3 regions of the Streptosporangium sp. NBC_01755 genome follow, and region 2 is predicted to be linked to each of the others. Evidence: riboswitches for the same ligand, from Rfam matches in the RefSeq annotation. Region 2 holds a riboswitch; each other region holds the start of a gene.
What was found. Region 2 has a riboswitch for S-adenosylmethionine ahead of thrC (threonine synthase). Riboswitches for the same ligand answer to the same signal wherever they lie in the genome.
Positions count from the first base shown of each region.

Region 1: it holds a riboswitch for S-adenosylmethionine, as region 2 does, so the genes downstream of both, OG884_RS15000 (aminotransferase class V-fold PLP-dependent enzyme) here and thrC (threonine synthase) in region 2, are expected to answer to the same signal.
Region 3: it holds a riboswitch for S-adenosylmethionine, as region 2 does, so the genes downstream of both, OG884_RS27260 (FAD/NAD(P)-binding protein) here and thrC (threonine synthase) in region 2, are expected to answer to the same signal.

Region 1 is NZ_CP109131.1:3,267,154-3,271,342, reverse strand. Features, by position in the region: gene OG884_RS15005 (NADH-quinone oxidoreductase subunit D) at 1-982, opposite strand, end outside; gene OG884_RS15000 (aminotransferase class V-fold PLP-dependent enzyme) at 1,000-2,298, opposite strand; SAM riboswitch class IV at 2,351-2,466, opposite strand; gene OG884_RS14995 (TerC family protein) at 2,675-3,472, shown strand; gene OG884_RS14990 (cytochrome P450) at 3,655-4,189, shown strand, end outside.
Region 2 is NZ_CP109131.1:2,912,892-2,917,080, reverse strand. Features, by position in the region: gene OG884_RS13380 (S1 family peptidase) at 1-297, shown strand, start outside; gene OG884_RS13375 (S1 family peptidase) at 566-2,077, shown strand; SAM riboswitch class I at 2,347-2,488, shown strand; gene thrC (threonine synthase) at 2,503-3,795, shown strand; gene OG884_RS13365 (MoaD/ThiS family protein) at 3,818-4,093, shown strand.
Region 3 is NZ_CP109131.1:5,699,979-5,704,167, forward strand. Features, by position in the region: gene OG884_RS27245 (ABC transporter permease) at 1-501, shown strand, start outside; gene OG884_RS27250 (ABC transporter ATP-binding protein) at 498-1,265, shown strand; gene OG884_RS27255 (DUF402 domain-containing protein) at 1,542-2,063, opposite strand; SAM riboswitch class IV at 2,116-2,228, shown strand; gene OG884_RS27260 (FAD/NAD(P)-binding protein) at 2,378-3,112, shown strand; gene OG884_RS27265 (methionine--tRNA ligase) at 3,336-4,189, shown strand, end outside.

The DNA of each region.
Region 1 (4,189 bases), 350 kb from region 2:
CGTAGGTGTGGCCCTCGGGGACCTTCAACACCTTGGGCAGGCGCTGGTTGATCGGCCCCTGGGGCAGCTCGTGCAGCCGCCGCACGCAGGCGTCCGCCAGGTCCAGGGAGACCTTCACCTGCTCCAGCAGCACCTCGAACCTGGCGTGACAGTCTCCGGCGGAGCGGGTGACGACCTTCACCGGCAGCTCGCCGTAGGCGAGATAGGGCTCGTCCCTGCGCAGGTCGAGGTCGACGCCGGAGGCGCGGGCGATCGGGCCGCTCACGCCGTACTGCATGATCGTCTCGCGGTCCAGCACGCCCACCCCGCGGGTACGGGCGAGGAAGATCTCGTTTCCGGCGATCAGATTCTCGATGTCGGGCAGCCGTCGCCGCACGTCGGCCACGGCCGTCGTGACCCGGCCCAGCCACCCCTCGGGCAGTTCCTCCTTGAGGCCGCCGACCCGGTTGAACATGTAGTGCATCCGCCCGCCGGCGATCTCCTCCATCACGGCCTGGAGGGTCTCGCGCTCCCGGAACGCGTAGAACACCGGGGTGATCGCGCCGAGTTCCAGCGGGTAGGAGCCAAGGAACATCAGGTGGCTGAGCACCCGGTTGAGCTCGGCCATCAGGGTCCGCGTCCAGACCGCCCTGACCGGCACCTCCATGCCGAGCATCCGCTCCACCGCGAGGACGACGCCCAGCTCGCTGGCGAACGCCGACAGCCAGTCGTGCCGGTTGGCCAGCACGATGATCTGCCGGTAGTCGCGTACCTCGAACAGCTTCTCCGCGCCCCGGTGCATGTAGCCCACGATCGGCTCGGCCGAGCTGATCCGCTCCCCGTCCAGGGTGAGCCGTAGCCGCAGCACGCCGTGCGTGGACGGGTGCTGCGGCCCGATGTTGAGGATCATGTCCTCGGTCGCGAGCTCCTTGCCGTGCGCTTCCCGCACGGCGGCGGCTCCTGCTCCCATCCCCACGTTCAGCTCACGGCGAGGCTCATTCATACGCCTATGCTGTCACGTCAGCCGCGCGAGGCAAGATCCCGCAGGGCGGCGATCAGCCGATCGACGTGCTCGGAGGTGGTGCCGATGCCGATGGAGGCGCGCACGGCGGAGGCGGTGAGGTCCTCGCAGCCGCCGTCCTTGGCATCCAGCAGGTGCCGCACGAAGGGGTGGGCGCAGAACTTGCCGTCGCGGACGCCGATGCCGTAGTCGCCGGACAGGGCCTCGGCGACCTCGCGGGCGGTGAAGCCGTGCACCACGAAGGAGACGATGCCGACGCGCGGGTGGTCAGGACCCCACAGGGACAGCTCCTGCACGCCGGGAACGGAGGCGAGGCCCGCGCGCAACCGGCCGAGGAGGCGCTCCTCCTCGCGGACCAGGGGGGACCAGCCGGTGGCGGTCAGGGCGTCGCAGGCGGCGGCCAGCGCGATGGCACCCAGCACGTTCGGGGTTCCGGCCTCGTGGCGGATCTCGGGGTCGTCGTGCCACTCGGTCTCGTCATCGTTCACCGCCTTCACCGCGCCGCCGCCCCGCAGGTACGGTTCGGCGTCGGCCAGCCAGTCGGAACGGCCGATCAGCGCGCCGGTGCCGAACGGGGCGTAGAGCTTGTGGCCGGAGAAGACCACGTAGTCCAGGTCGAGCGCGGTCAGGTTGAGGCGGCGGTGCGGGACGAGCTGCGCGGCGTCGACGAGGACGCGGGCGCCGTGGCGGTGGGCGATGTGGGCCAGCGCGGCGATCGGCCAGAGCTCCCCGGTGACGTTGGACGCGGCGGTCACGACCAGCAGCTTGGGGCCTTCGATCGAGGCCAGGGCCTCGTCGACGGCGCGGACCGCCTCGCCGGGGAAGGCGGGGACCGGCAGCCGCAGGGCACGCTCCCAGGGGAGCAGGGAGGCGTGGTGCTCGGTGTCGAAGACCACGGCGGTGGTGCCCTCGGGCAGGCTGCGGGCCAGCAGGTTGGTCGCGTCCGTGGTATTCCTGGTGAAGATCACCGAGTCGTCGGGACGGGCCCCGACGAAGGCGCGTACCGTCTGCCTGGCCTGCTCGTAACGGGCCGTGGTCAGCTGGGACGCGTACCCCGCGCCTCGGTGGACGCTGGAGTAGGCCGGGAGCGCGGCGGCGACGGCGGCGCTCACCGGCTCCAGACAGGGGGCGCTCGCGGCGTAGTCGAGGTTGGCGTAGCGGACGAGCCTGCCGCCCCTGACCGGAACCTCCAGGTCGGAGCCGAGCACGGCGGGGATCGGCCTGTCGTCGGACGTACGGGTCGCGGGGACGGTCGCGGGGGCGGCGGCTGTGGCGGTGCAGATCGTTGGTGCGGACATGCCAGGGCTCCTTCGAGGTCATCGGACCCCGACCCGTGACATGGGTGCCTGGAGCCCGCGCTTGCCCGGCACACCTCGTGCCGGACCAGGTCCTCACCCGGGGCACCCCGCCGCGGACGCGAGGGTTGCCGGCCAGCGAGCCGGGGCTTGTCACTGGCACTCATGACCTACGGGGGAACTATAACCGAGGTCTGGTGGGAGTCCGCAAGTGATGTCTCCCATATTCGGGAACTCGCGACGGGTTTCGTTCGTCTGGGCAGTGGGCCTGATAGAGCCAGGCGAAGGGTGATGTTTGTCCCGGTAGTGGGCTGAATAAAGCCGAATGTCGGGTCTCGTCGTGCCGGTGATGATCAAGTAGAACCAAGTGGAGGCGTAGATGTTGGATTGGGTGACCAACCCGGAGATCTGGATAGGGTTCGTCACCCTTGTCGCTCTGGAGATCGTGCTCGGTATCGACAACATCATCTTCATCTCGATCCTGGCCGGAAAGCTCCCGCCCGGACAGCGCGACAAGGCGCGCAGACTGGGCCTCCTCGCGGCCCTCGTCAGCCGGTTGGCGCTGCTGCTGGCGCTGGCGTGGGTGGTGAAACTCACATCGCCGCTCTTCGAGGTCCTCGGTCAGCCGATCTCGGGACGGGATCTCATCCTGCTCGCCGGCGGTCTCTTCCTGCTGGGCAAGAGCGTCATCGAGATGCACGACAGCATCGAGGGCAAGACCGGGCACGGCAGTGCCAAGGTCGCGGCCTCCTTCGGCTCGGTGATCGTCCAGATCATGCTGCTGGACATCATCTTCTCCCTCGACTCGGTCATCACCGCGGTCGGCATGGTCGACCAGATCGGCGTCATGGTCGCGGCCGTGATCGTCTCGGTCCTGGTGATGCTCTTCGCCTCAGGCCCGATCAGCCGCTTCGTGGACAAGCACCCGAGCATCAAGATGCTCGCCCTGTCGTTCCTGGTGCTGATCGGCGTCGTGCTGATCGCCGAGGGCCTCGGGCAGCACATCTCCAAGGGGTACATCTACTTCGCGATGGCCTTCTCGCTCATCGTGGAGCTGCTGAACATCCGCCTGCGCGCCAAGACGGCCCGGACCGAGGAGGCTGACAAGCCGGCCCGGACCGAGGAGGCTGACAAGCCGGCCCGGACCGAGGAGGCTGACAAGTCGGCCGAGGTGTAGCCGGACGGTGTTCCGGCTCGTCGTGGGGCTGTGGGCGTGCCACAAGATGCCCCCCCGGCGCGTGGCGCGATGGTGTTCTCGCTTGTCGTGAAGCCGTTGGACACCCGTCCGCACACCACGATGTTCCAGCTCAAGGGAGCGAACACGTCAACCAAGGAATATGGCGACATTACGATGTCTGTGTGCGCTTTGATCCTTGGAATCCGGAATTCGTCGCCCATCCGTACGACGTCTACGACGAACTTAGGCGGCAGCAGCCGGTCGGCTTCTTCGAACCGACCGGCCAGTGGCTGGTCGCCCGGCACGCCGATGTCAACGCGCTGCTGCGCGACCGCCGACTCGGCCGCTCCTACCTGCACGTGGCCACCCACGCCGAGTTCGGCAGGCCCGACGACCCCGAGTTCCAGGACCCGTTCTGGCGGGTGGTCAGGGCCGGGATGCTCGACGTCGAGCCGCCGGTGCACACCCGGCTCCGGCGCCTGGTCTCCAAGGCGTTCACCCCGCGCATGGTCGAGGCGCTCCGTCCCAAGGTCGCCCGGATCGCCGGGGAGCTGGTGGACCGCTTCGTCGAGCGCGGCGGCGGAGACCTGATCTCCGAGGTCGCCGAGCCGCTCCCGGTGACCGTGATCGCGGAGATGCTCGGCGTGCCCGAGGCCGACCGGCACCTGCTCCGTCCCTGGTCCGCCGACATCTGCGGGATGTACGAGCTGCACCCCT
Region 2 (4,189 bases):
TATCCGAAGACCTACACCGGCACGCTGAACGACGGTCAGTCCGTCTCGCAGCCGAGCCGCTACTACCGGGCCGCCGTCACCGGCACGCACTCCGCCTGCCTGGACGGTGGTGAAGGCGTCGACTTCGACCTCTACCTCCAAAGGTGGCAACGGTCGGTCTGGGTCACCGTCGCCACCTCCGAGGGCGCGGGTCCCGACGAGCAGATCAGCTACATCGGCCTGCCCGGCTTCTACCGCTACCGCCTGGTCTCCGCGAGCGGCTCCGGCCCCTACACACTGAAAACGAAGTCCCCCTGACCCGCCTCGCGCGGCCCTTTCGCGGTCCTCGCGCGCTCCTTTCGCGCTCCTTTCGCGCTCCTTTCGCGCTCCTCTCGCGGTCCTTCGCGGTCCAGGCCGACATGCCGCCGAGCGGCCCGGTTCAAATCGTCTGCCGCGTGGCGTGTGGCGTTTTGGAGGTTGGGGGCAACGGCTGGATTAGGGTGGCGTTGCCCGTATCGCATGATCGGTCTGTGCTGCGGGGTGCTCTCCCCCTCTTGCTGTGAAAGCCGAGGTCGAGGAGGGATCGATGTCCCGCAGACATGTCGTCGCCATGGGCTGCGTGCTGGCGGTCACCGCGCTCACCCTGACGGGCGTGCCGGCCGTCGCCAGACCTCGGACGAAGGGTGTTCCGGTCGCCGCGTCCGCCTGGAAACCGCCGTCGGGCATGTTGGAGGCGCTCCAACGCGACCTGGGACTGACCAAGGAACAGGTGCAGGAACGTCTGGCCAACGAGATCCGTATGTCGAGGATCGAGGTAGACCTCCGCGAGGCGCTCGGTGACCGTTTCGGCGGCTCGTGGCTGATGGGAACCATCGCGCAGACCCTCGTGGTGGCCACCACCGACCCCGCCGACCTTTCCACGATCGTCGCGGCGGGTGCCAGAGCCGAACTCGTCAAACGGTCGCTGGCGGAACTCGCCGGGCTGATCAGCGACCTTAACGTGGACCTGCCGGGACGTGGCGAAGGGGGAGACGTGCGCTTCGTCGACGCCAGGAACAACAGGATCGTCATCCTGTCGAAGAGCCCCCTGGCAACCGAGGATCTCGTGGAGGCCGCAGGGGCCGACTCGAGTGTGGTGAAGGTGGTGCCGTCCACCGAGCGGCCCCGGCTCCTCAGTGACGTGCAGGGCGGTGACGCCTACTACATCGGCAGTTCGAATCGCTGCTCCGTCGGTTTCTCGGTGATGCGTGGGACCCAGGCGGGTTTCGTCAGTGCCGGCCACTGCGGTAAGGCGGGTGATGCCACCACCGGTTTCAACCGGATACCCCAGGGTGTCTTCAAGGCGTCGGCCTTTCCCGGCCGTGACTACGCCTGGGTCGAGGTGAACGCCGGTTGGACGCCCAAGCCGGTGGTGAGCAACGGCAGTGGCGGCGCCGTGCCCGTCGCCGGTTCCAGGGCGGCTCTGGAGGGTGCCTCGGTCTGCCGGTCCGGCTCCACCACCGACTGGCACTGCGGCCTCATCCGGCAACTCAGTGCCAGCGTCACCTACCCCCAGGGCACCATCCACGGGCTGACCCGTACCAGTGTCTGCGCCGAGCCGGGCGACTCGGGTGGCTCGTTCATCTCGGTGGACCAGGCCCAGGGGGTCACCTCCGGTGGCTCCGGCAACTGCACCACCAGCGGTATCACCTACTTCCAGCCGGTCAACGAGATCCTCGCCGCCTACGACCTGACCCTGCTGACCAACGACATGGCCCACCCACCAGGTGTCGTCGCGCCTGATCCGAAGACCTGCGCCGGCTATCCGAAGACCTACACCGGCACGCTGAACGACGGTCAGTCCGTCTCGCAGCCGAGCCGCTACTACCGGGCCGCCGTCACCGGCACGCACTCCGCCTGCCTGGACGGTGGTGAAGGCGTCGACTTCGACCTCTACCTCCAAAGGTGGCAACGGTCGGTCTGGGTCACCGTCGCCACCTCCGAGGGCGCGGGTCCCGACGAGCAGATCAGCTACATCGGCCTGCCCGGCTTCTACCGCTACCGCCTGGTCTCCGCGAGCGGCTCCGGCCCCTACACGCTGAAAGCGAAGTCCCCCTGACCCGCCTCTCGCGGTCCTTCACGGTCCGCGCGCGCTCCTTTCGCGGTCCTTTCCTGGTCCTTTCGCGGTCCGGGCAGGGCGCGGGAGGTTCCACGGGACGTCCGCCGTGAGCGGTGTCTTCCGGCAACGAGGGGACGCGTCCTGTGGTCCAGGGCGGTATGTCCGGCAGGTAACACGCCATGTCTCGTACAGTGAGACAAGTGGTCGGGGTCGCGCCACGTCGGGGTAGAGTGCTTAAGGCCTGCATGTCAGGTTTCCAACTGAATATTTGCTCATCCAGAGGGGTGGAGGGATCGGCCCTGCGAAGCCCCGGCAACCATCCCGGTCAAGACTCGTGATCTGAACGAGGTCAACCGGGACAGGTGCCAATTCCGGTCTGTGACCAGGGTGGTCCGCAGACGAAGATGAGGGAAAGGCCTCGCTTCATGGCGCTCGCAAGCACTGAGAATCCCACCGTCTCGCCCGGTCATGCCGAAGACGCGCAAAACCAGCGCTTCGGTCCCGCCGTGGCACTGTCCTGTCGCGAGTGCGGTGCCCGCTACGACCTCGGCCCGAGCTTCGCCTGTGCCGAGTGTTTCGGACCCCTTGAGATCGCCTACGACTTCGGGCGGGTGACCCGGGAGCAGATCGCCGAGGGGCCGGCCAACATCTGGCGTTACCGCTCGCTGCTGCCCGTCCCCGCCGACGTGGCCTCCAAGCCCAACATGGAGCCCGGCTGGACCAGGCTCGTCAACGCGGGCAACCTCGCTCGCGAGCTGGGCATGCGCTCGCTGCACGTGAAGGACGACTCCGGCAACCCCACGCACTCTTTCAAGGACCGTGTGGTGGCCATCGCCGTCGAGGCGGCCCGCAACTTCGGCTTCCACACGCTCTCCTGCTCCTCCACCGGCAACCTGGCCGGCGCCGCCGCCGCCGCCGCCGCGCGGGCCGGGCTGGACGCCTGCGTGTTCATCCCCGCCGACCTGGAGCACGCCAAGGTCGTCATGGCCTCCGTGTACGGGGGCAGGCTCATCGGTATCGAGGGCACCTACGATGATGTGAACCGCTTCTGCTCGGAGCTCATCGGCGATGAGCTGGGCGAGAAGTGGGGCTTCGTCAACGTCAACCTCCGGCCGTACTACGCGGAGGGCTCCAAGACCTTGGCGTACGAGATCGCCGAGCAGCTCGGCTGGCGCGTTCCCGACCAGATCGTCGTGCCGGTCGCATCGGGCTCACAGCTCACGAAGATCGATAAGGGTTTCAAGGAGCTGATCGAGCTCGGCCTCGTCGAGGACAGGCCGTACAAGATCTTCGCGGCCCAGGCCGAGGGGTGCTCCCCGGTCTCCGCCGCCTACAAGGCGGGCCACGACGTGATCCGCCCGGTGAAGCCGGACACGATCGCCAAGTCGTTGGCGATCGGCAACCCTGCCGACGGCCCGTACGTGCTGGATATCGCCCGCCGCACCGGCGGCGCGGTCGAGGACGTCACCGACCCCGAGATCGTCGACGCGATCCGGCTGCTGGCCAGGACCGAGGGCATCTTCGCCGAGACCGCCGGAGGCGTCACCGTCGGGGTGCTCCGCAAGCTGGTCGCGGAGGGAAGGCTCGACCCGGAAGCGGAGACCGTGGTTCTCAACACCGGAGACGGTCTCAAGACCCTCGACGCGGTGGCCGCCGAGGCGCGCCCCACCGCTGTGATTCGCCCCTCTCTTGACGCATTTCGTGCGGCAATCGCCTAGAAATCGTGAAAGGTACTGAATTATGAGCGTTTCTGTGCGGATTCCGACGATTCTCCGGACTTACACTGGCGGTGCTGCCGAGGTGAGCGGAGAAGGTGAGACCCTGCGCGACGTCCTTCAGAAGCTTGACGCGGACTTCCCGGGGATCGGCGCCCGAATTTTTGATGAAACGGGTAAGATCCGCCGTTTTGTCAACGTCTATGTGGGAGATGAGGACGTCCGTTTCGTCGACAACCTCGACACGGCAACGCCCTCCGGTGTCCAGGTCTCCATCATCCCGGCGGTCGCCGGGGGCTGAGCCCGCTGCCCGACTCGCCCCGGTCGCACCCGGCTTCCCTCCCGGGGCGCCCGCGACGCCTCTCCACGACACCCGCCCGGCTCCGGCCGCGTGCGG
Region 3 (4,189 bases), 2.8 Mb from region 2:
ACCTCGGCCGTGGCACTGGCCCTGCTGGAACCGGCGGTCGGCCTGCTCCGCTACATGCCGGCCGCCGCGTTCATTCCCCTGCTGATCATCTGGCTGGGCCTCGGCGAGCCGTCCAAGGTCGCGATTCTGCTGCTGGGCGTGGTGTTCTTCAACACGCTGATGGTCGCCGACGCCGTACGGCGGGTGCCGGGCGAGCTCGGCCAGGCGGCAGCCACCCTGGGCGCCCGGCGTGGCGAGATCCTCAGGAAGGTGATCTGGCCGTACGCGCTCCCGGCGGTGGTGGACGCGGCGCGGATCAACGCCGCCGCCGCGTGGAACTTCGTGGTGGTGGCCGAGCTGATCGCCGCCGAGTCCGGGCTCGGCTACCGGATCATCCGGGCCCAGCGGTTCCTGCAGACCGACAAGATCTTCGCGGTGCTCATCGTGATCGGGGTGGTCGGCCTGCTGATCGACGTCGTGCTGCGCGTGCTGCGCGACCGTCTCGGAAGGTGGACGGCATGACCCTCGTGCTGCGCGGCGTGGCCAAGGACTACGGGACCACCCGCGTCCTGGACGGCATCGACCTGTCGATGGAGCCGGGCGAGTTCGTGTGCGTGGTCGGGGCGAGCGGCTCGGGCAAGTCGACGCTGCTGTCGCTGATCGCCGGGCTCTCCCCGGCCAGCGCGGGCTCCATCACGCTCGGCGGGGCACCCGTCGTCGGCCCCGGTCCCGAGCGCGGGCTGGTCTTCCAGTCGGGAGCGCTGTTCCCCTTCCTCACCGTCGCCGAGAACGTGGCCTTCGGACTGCGGCTGCTGCCGATCTCCGGGGCCGACCGGGAACGGCGGGTTCGCTGGTATCTCGGCGAGGTCGGGCTGTCGTCCCTGGCGGACGCGCTGCCCCGGCAGCTGTCCGGTGGGCAGCGCCAGCGGGTGGCGATCGCCAGGGCGCTGGCGTGCGAGCCGGCCGTGCTCCTGCTCGACGAGCCGTTCGGGGCGCTGGACGTGCAGACCAAGGAGGACATGCAGCTCTTCCTGCGCGAGGTGTGGCGCGACACGGGCACGACCGTGCTGATGGTCACCCACGACGTGGAGGAGGCGGTCCTGCTCGCCCAGCGGGTCCTCGTCTTCGCCTGCGGGCCCGGCAGGGTCGCCGCCGAGGTCCCGATCGACCTGCCCGCCTACCGGGCCCTCGCCGTCAAGCGGACCTCCCTCTTCCTGGGCCTGCGCGCCACCGTCGAGGACCTGGTCCGCTCGCACATGCTGACACCTGGGAAGGAAAAGGTGTAGAACGACATTCTGTGGCTCTCCGGGCGGGGAGCTCCTGTGGCTCTCCGGGCGGGGAGCTCCTGTGGCTCTCCGGATGGGGAGCTCCTGTGGCTCTCCGGATGGGGAGCTCCTGTGGCTCTCCGGATGGGGAGCTCCTGTGCGGGAGCGCCCCGAGGGCTTCCGGGAGGGAGAGGCGATGGTCGACTCCTTCACCCGGCCGGACTTCGCCGAGGGCGTCGCCGGCTTCCCGCCGCTGTAGTCGCTACGACGCTCTCAGCTGTAGTCGCTACGGCGCTCTCAGCTGACCAGGGTGAGCCAGTGCGGGGCGGTGTCGAAGGGGGCCGTGCGGGCGGCGACGGCCTCCATCAGCCAGGCGGCCGAGGCGCGGGCGCTCCGGACGACCTCGGGCGGGTAGGCGTACCTGACCCTGTGCTCCTCGAACTCGTCCTCGTCGTCCAGGAAGACCCGGCTGGTGCGGCCCCTCGCCAGATCGCGGCGCGTCCGGATCACATCCAGGTCCAGGTCGATCATGGTGACCTCGCCGTCTCCCCATATCGGCACCGTGGAGATGTCGCAGTAGATCTCGTGCTTGTGCGGGGCGGTGTTGAAGGCCGCGGTCCACCAGGCGTCGTGGGGGAAGAGCATCACGAACGGGTGAGGCCAGGCGATCTCGGGTCCGTCCCCCTTGCGACCGCTGGAATTGGCCACGCAACCGGTCCATACCCCGTGCTCGTCCTCGCCGAGCAGCAGGCCGCGGTGGTGCCAGTGCAGCGATCCGTCGTACTTGCGGTAGACCACATTCACCGTCTCATAGGGCATTCCCCGACAATAAGGCTTGACAGAGATCTATGTATTTCCTACTTTATAAGTAGGTTACGAGCGTCAGTGCGGAGCCCCGGCTGGCTGACCGGCAACCCTCGCACCGCGGCGGGGTGCCCCCGGGGGAGACCTGGCGGCACGGTCGGCGTGCCGCAAGCGCGGACCCCCTCACCGGGGTCACCGAGACATGCCCGGGAGAGCCACATGTCGAAGATCAGCACATCGAACCAGGCGAGCCCCGCCGGCCTCGACACCTGCCGCCCCTTCCCCGGGATTCCCGCCGAGCCGGGGCAGTGGCACCGCAGAGCCGCCGTATGAGCGCCTCGATCGCCGTCGTCGGCGCCGGCCCGACGGGCACCTGCCTGGTGGAGCGCATCTGCGCCAACGCCGCCGACCTGCTCGGCTGGCCCTCGCTGGACGTCCACGTGATCGACCCCCACCCGCCGGGCGGCGGCCGCGTCTGGCGCCGTGACCAGCCCGACCTGCTCTGGATGAACTCCGCCGCCGCCGACGTGACGCTCTTCACCGATGAGTCGGTGCGCTGTGAGGGGCCGATCCGTTCAGGCCCCACGCTGGCCGAGTGGCTCGGCGGGGACCCCGGCACCTTCGCCTCCCGTCCGGCCCAGAACGGCTACCTCTCCCACGTCTTCAGGCACGCGGTGGCGACCGCACCGCGCGGGGTCCGGGTGCACGTGCACCCCACCCGCGCCGTCGATCTCGCGGACATCCCCGGCGGTCAGGCGGTGCTGCTGCAGGACGGCCGGACGATCGAGGCCGACGCGGTGATCCTGGCTCAGGGGCACGGCGACGTGATCCCGAACGGGGAGGAGCGGGCGCTGGCCGACCTGGCCGCGCGCGACGGGCTGCGCTACCTGCCCACCGCGCCGGCCAGCGGCCCGGCCAGGGCCATGCCGAGGGGCGTCAGCCCGATGGAGAGCAGCCAGTCGTACGCGGACACCCGTGAGATCGCCTCGGTGGGGATGTGTTCCTGCACGGCGGTCTCCCAGAGCGGGGACATGAACGCCAGACCGCCGGTCATCAGCCCGTAGGTCGAGGTCGAGGTCGAGGTCGAGGTCCGTGCCGGAGGCGGATTCGGAGGCCGGGACGGGCTCGGAGCGCGGAAAACCGCATGTCGAACCGGGGAACGGATCGCTAGCATGAGAACATGACTTTCCTGGTGATGCTCTCCCCCTGAAACCGGGGTCGCCTGACGTCTTCTCGAGGCCCTGAAACGGGGCCTCGATCTGTTTTCGGGCTTCAGCGGAGGTTCCGATGTCCCGAATCCTGCTCACCACGACCATCCCGTACATCAACGCGCGCCCCCACCTGGGCTTCGCCCTGGAGCTCGTCCAGGCAGACGTACTCGCCAGGCACCACCGCCTGCTCGGTGACGAGGTCAGGCTTCAGACGGGCACCGACGACAACTCGCTCAAGAACGTGCGGGCCGCCGAGGCCGAGGGGATCTCCGTACGGGATCTCGTCGACCGCAACGCCGCCGAGTTCGCCCGGCTGGCGGGACCGCTCTCGCTCTCCTTTGATGACTTCATCCGTACCAGCGCCGACCCCCGGCACCGGCCCGGCGTCGAACGGTTCTGGCGGGCCTGCTCCGCCGACCTGTACCGCAGGCACTACGAGGGCCTCTACTGCGTCGGCTGCGAGCAGTTCTACCCGCCCGACGAACAGTGCCCCGAGCACGACGCCCCCCTCCAGCACGTGTCCGAGGAGAACTGGTTCTTCCGCCTGTCCCGCTACCGCGACGAGCTGTACAGCCTCATCGACAGCGGCCGCATTCGTGTCGAGCCCGCCGAGCGCCGCAACGAGATCCTCACCTTCATCGCGGCTGGGCTGTCCGACTTCAGCGTTTCTCGATCCCAGGCGCGGGCGCGTGGCTGGGGCATCCCCGTGCCGGGCGACCCCGGACAGGTGATCTACGTGTGGTGGGACGCGCTCGGCAACTACCTGACCGCGCTGGACTACGCGAAGGGAGAGCACGGCCGCTGGTGGTCCGGTGCCGACCGGCGGATCCACGTGCTCGGCAAGGGCGTCCTGCGCTTCCACGCGGTCTACTGGCCGGCGATGCTGCTGTCGGCGGGGGAGTTGCCGCCGACGGACATCCTGGTCCACGA